DNA from 2 places in the Streptomyces sp. NPDC006294 genome. Region 2 is predicted to be linked to the other one. Evidence: predicted binding sites of a transcription regulator. Region 2 holds the regulator's gene; the other holds the start of a gene.

Region 1 (2,457 bases), on a different contig from region 2:
GTGGCGAGGTCCTTCGCGGTCACGTGCATGATGCCGTTGGCGTCGATGTCGAAGGCGACCTCGACCTGCGGGACGCCGCGGGGGGCCGGCGGCAGACCGGTCAGCTCGAACACCCCGAGCTTCTTGTTGTACGCCGCGATCTCGCGCTCGCCCTGGTAGACCTGGATCTGCACGGACGGCTGGTTGTCCTCGGCCGTCGTGAAGATCTCGGACCGCTTGGTCGGGATCGTGGTGTTGCGCTCGATGAGCTTGGTCATGATGCCGCCCTTGGTCTCGATACCGAGGGACAGCGGAGTCACGTCCAGGAGCAGGACGTCCTTGACCTCACCCTTGAGGACACCGGCCTGCAGCGCGGCGCCGATCGCGACGACCTCGTCCGGGTTCACACCCTTGTGCGGGTCCTTGCCGGTCAGTTCCTTGACCAGTCCGGTCACCGCCGGCATCCGCGTCGAGCCGCCGACCAGGATCACATGGTCGATGGCCGTCACATCGATCCCGGCGTCCTTGATCGCGTTGTGGAACGGGGCCTTGCAGCGCTCGAGCAGATCGGCCGTGAGCTGCTCGAACTGGGCGCGCGTCAGCTTCTCGTCCAGGTGCAGCGGGCCCTCGGCGGAGGCCGTGATGTACGGCAGGTTGATCGAGGTCTCGGTGGACGAGGACAGCTCGATCTTGGCCTTCTCCGCGGCCTCGCGCAGACGCTGGAGCGCCATCCTGTCCTTGGACAGGTCGATGCCGTGGCCGTTCTTGAACTGCTTGACCAGATGGTCGACGATCCGCTGGTCCCAGTCGTCACCGCCGAGGTGCGTGTCGCCGTTGGTCGCCTTCACCTCGACCAGCCCCTCGCCGATCTCCAGCAGCGAGACGTCGAAGGTGCCGCCGCCGAGGTCGAAGACGAGGATCGTCTGGTCGTTCTCCTTGTCCAGGCCGTACGCCAGGGCGGCCGCGGTCGGTTCGTTGATGATCCGCAGCACCTTCAGGCCGGCGATCTCACCGGCCTCCTTCGTCGCGGTGCGCTGGCTGTCGTTGAAGTACGCCGGGACGGTGATCACCGCGTCGGTGACATCCTCGCCGAGATACGCCTCCGCGTCACGCTTCAGCTTCTGCAGGACCCGGGCCGAGATCTCCTGCGTGGTGTACTGCTTGCCGTCGATGTCCCCGGACTCCGGGAAGCGCCACTGGGTCTCGCCGATGTGCCGCTTGACGGAGCGTGCGGTGCGGTCGACGTTGGTCACCGCCTGGCGCTTGGCGAGCTCACCGACGAGCACGTCGCCGTTCTTGGCGAACGCCACCACCGACGGTGTGGTCCTGGCGCCCTCCGTGTTCGCGATGACCGCCGGTTCACCGCCCTCCAGGACACAGACCACGGAGTTCGTGGTTCCCAGATCGATTCCGACTGCTCGGGCCATGGCCGCCTCCTCAAGGTTGCCACCGCGGATCTGCCGTCCCCTCCTACATAAAACTTGAGTGCCCTGGAGTCAAGTAGCGCCCCGGAGGACCGGTTCCGGGACGCGTCCCGGTCAGCCGCCTTCCCCCTGAAGGGGCAGCCGGCCGCCGGAGGCCACGGGATCGGGCCGCTCGGCGACGGGCGTCTCCAGCCTGGGCGCCGCTTCGGCCTCCTCCTCCTTCTCCTCCGTCTCCGTCCGGTCCCTCTCCGGCCCGCCCGTGAGCGAACCGAGCGCGTCCGCCGGCATCTCGGCGCGCTGCTGCTGATCGCGTTCCCGCGGGGTGGACCGTTCCAGGAAGCGCAGCAGCTCGACCGGGAAGGGCAGGACCAGGGTCGAGTTCTTCTCGGCGGCGACCGCCACGACGGTCTGCAGCAGCCGCAGTTGCAGGGCGGCAGGCTCGTCGGCCATCGCACCGGCCGCCTCCGCCAGCTTCTTCGACGCCTGCAGCTCGGCGTCGGCGTTGATGACGCGCGCCCGCCGTTCGCGGTCCGCCTCGGCCTGCCGGGCCATCGACCGCTTCATGGTCTCCGGCAGGGAGACGTCCTTGATCTCCACCCGGTCGATGGTGACGCCCCACTCGACGGCGGGGCTGTCCATCATGAGCTCCAGGCCCTCATTGAGCTTCTCCCGGTTCGAGAGCAGATCGTCGAGATCGCTCTTGCCCAGGATCGACCGCAGCGAGGTCTGCGCCATCTGGGAGACCGCGAACCGGTAGTCCTCGACCCGGATGATCGCGTCGGCCGGGTCGACCACCTTGAAGTAGATGACCGCGTCCACCCGGACCGTGACGTTGTCCCGCGTGATGCCGTCCTGCGCGGGCACCGGCATGGTCACGATCTGCATGTTCACTTTGCGCATCCGGTCCACGCCCGGAATGATCATGGTGAATCCCGGCATGCGTATCCCGCCGTGCAGCCGCCCGAAGCGCAGGACCACCCCTCGCTCGTACTGCTTCACCACCCGGGCGGCAGCCGCCACGTACGCCACCACACCGGAGCCCGCCAGGGCCAAC
Region 2 (2,457 bases):
GAATACTTCCACCAGCGACCACAGGCATCATGTTCCTGTAATTCAGGACCCTGAGGGGGTGTCAAATGTCGCCGAACCAGGACAACATCGGGCATAAGCACAGTGGTGCCGAACTGTGCGAAGCAGGGAAGAATCTCTACGCAACGGCTCTGCGCAGCGGCCAGGTCTCCCGGGCGGAGGCCGCGGACGCACCCTGTCTGCTCGATCTCTCCCTGCTGCGTCCCGATCCGGACGACGCCCAGTGGCTCCGCCCCGTTCCACCGTCGCTCGCACTCAACCAGCTGATATACCCCATCGAGCGGGAGATCCAAGAACGCCGGCAGCTCGCCATGTCGATCGCCGGCACATTCGAGCCGTTCATGACCATGACGGCGCAGGATCTGTCGACCAGGCACGCGATCACCGTGCTCGAGGGACTCGGCATCATCAACGCAGCTCTCGACCGGGTCACCGCCGAGTGCTCAGAGGAACTGCTCACGGTCCAGCCCGGCAGCGGGCGCCGTCCGGACACGCTGGAGCACGGTCTGCGCCGCGCGGAGCCGCTGCTCAAGAACGGCGTGAAGATGCGCACGCTGTACCAGCACACGGCCCGCCACCACCCGTCCACCCTCGCGTACGTCGAACGCGTCAGCCCGTACGGCGTCGAGGTCCGCACCCTCGAGGAGATCATCGACCGTCTGATCATCGTCGACCGCAAGGTCGCCTTCGTCCCGGCCCGCAGCGACCGGCAGGTCGCTCTGGAACTGCGCCACGAGGGGCTGGTGACCTATCTGGTGGGCGTCTTCGAGCAGTTCTGGCTCCACGCCACCCCCTGGGAGGAGCAACTGTCGTACGCGCCCGAGCTGGACGGCATCACCAGCGTCCAGCGCTCCATCGCCAAGCTCCTCGTCGAGGGGCACGTCGACGACTCCATCGCCCGCCGCCTGGGCATGAACGTACGCACCTGCCGGGCCCACATCGCGAAGCTGAACGCCACGCTGGGCAGCGGGAGCCGCGCCCAACTCGGTTATCTGATCGCTCAGTCCGGAATCCTCGGCGACGACACCGGCACGGCCTGACTGCGTGACCTGTCGGCCGCATACGGCGGCGGGCCGGGAGAGCGGTCGCTCTCCCGGCCCGCCGGCCGTGCGGTTCGCCGGTCAGTCGGCGCGCCCCGGCCGCCACACGACGAGCGCGCTCGCCTGCTGCACGTCCTGGTACGGCACGAGGTCGCGCCGGTACGAGGCGTGCACCTGGGCCTCGCGCTGCTGCATCGCCGCGGCCGCGCCGTCCAGGGCCGCCGACAGCTCGGCGACCCGCTGCTGGAGGGCGGCGACCTGGTTCTCCAGTTCGATGATCCGCTTGATGCCGGCCAGGTTGATGCCCTCGTCCTGCGACAGCTGCTGGACGGTGCGCAGCAGCTCGATGTCACGGGCCGAGTAGCGCCGGCCCCGGCCGGCCGTGCGGTCGGGGGAGACGAGCCCCAGCCGGTCGTACTGCCGCAGGGTCTGCGGATGCAGACCCGACAGCTGTGCGGCGACCGAGATGACGTACACCGGCGACTCGTCGGTCAGCTCGTAAGGGTTGCGACTGCGCCCCGACCGGTCCATATCAAGCTCCCTTCGCGGCCTGGAACAGCTCCGTTCGCGGATCCTCGTCCGCGGTGGCTTCGCGGTAGGCCTCCAGCGCTTCCTTCGCCTTGTCGCTGAGCTCCTGCGGCACGGCGACCTCGACGGTGACGAGCAGGTCGCCGCGGGTGCCGTCCTTGCGGACCGCGCCCTTGCCGCGGGCGCGCATGGTGCGTCCGCCCGGCGTCCCGGCCGGCAGCTTCAGCGTCACCGGCGGACCGCCCAGCGTGGGCACCCTGACCTCGCCGCCGAGCGCCGCCTCCGAGAAGGTGACGGGCACGGTCACGGTCAGGTTGTCGTCCTTGCGGCCGAACACCGGGTGGGCGTCGACATGCACGACCACGTACAGATCGCCCGCCGGGCCGCCGCGCTCGCCCGGCGCGCCCTTGCCGCGCAGCCGGATGCGCTGCCCGTCGGACACGCCCGCCGGGATGCGGACCTGCATGGTGCGGGAGCTGCGGGCCCGGCCGCTGCCCTTGCAGACGTCGCAGGGGGTCTCGGCGATCAGGCCCCGGCCCTTGCAGTCCACGCACGGGTCGGTCAGCGAGAACGAGCCGCTGCCGCCGCGCGAGACCTGACCGGTGCCGACGCAGGTCGGGCACACCCTGGGCGTGCCGTTCTTGTCGCCGGTGCCGGAGCACGCCTTGCACGCGGCGGAGCTGGACATCCGCAGCGGGACCGTCGCCCCGTCGACCGCCTCGGTGAAGCTGAGCGTCACCTCGGACTCGATGTCCTGGCCGCGGCGCGGCTGCGTCCGCGTGCCCGGACCGGGACCACGGTTGAACAGGCCGCCGAACACGTCCCCGAGGCCGCCTCCGAAGCCGCCCGCGCCGCTCTGGCCCCCGCCCTG

The links. Region 2 encodes HspR, which represses chaperone genes until heat shock. Its sites were predicted from a motif close to TTGAGNNNNNNNNNCTCAA; they were not measured.
Region 1: dnaK (molecular chaperone DnaK) is a predicted target of HspR. The motif match lies at 1,461-1,479, and genes of this name have one in related genera.

The regions. Positions count from the first base shown of each region.
Region 1 covers NZ_JBIAHV010000012.1:219,734-222,190, forward strand. The annotation lists gene dnaK (molecular chaperone DnaK) at 1-1,406, opposite strand, end outside; gene ACFYOP_RS22805 (slipin family protein) at 1,518-2,457, opposite strand, start outside.
Region 2 covers NZ_JBIAHV010000010.1:14,997-17,453, reverse strand. The annotation lists gene ACFYOP_RS19070 (helix-turn-helix transcriptional regulator) at 66-1,058, shown strand; gene ACFYOP_RS19065 (heat shock protein transcriptional repressor HspR) at 1,140-1,589, opposite strand; gene dnaJ (molecular chaperone DnaJ) at 1,591-2,457, opposite strand, start outside.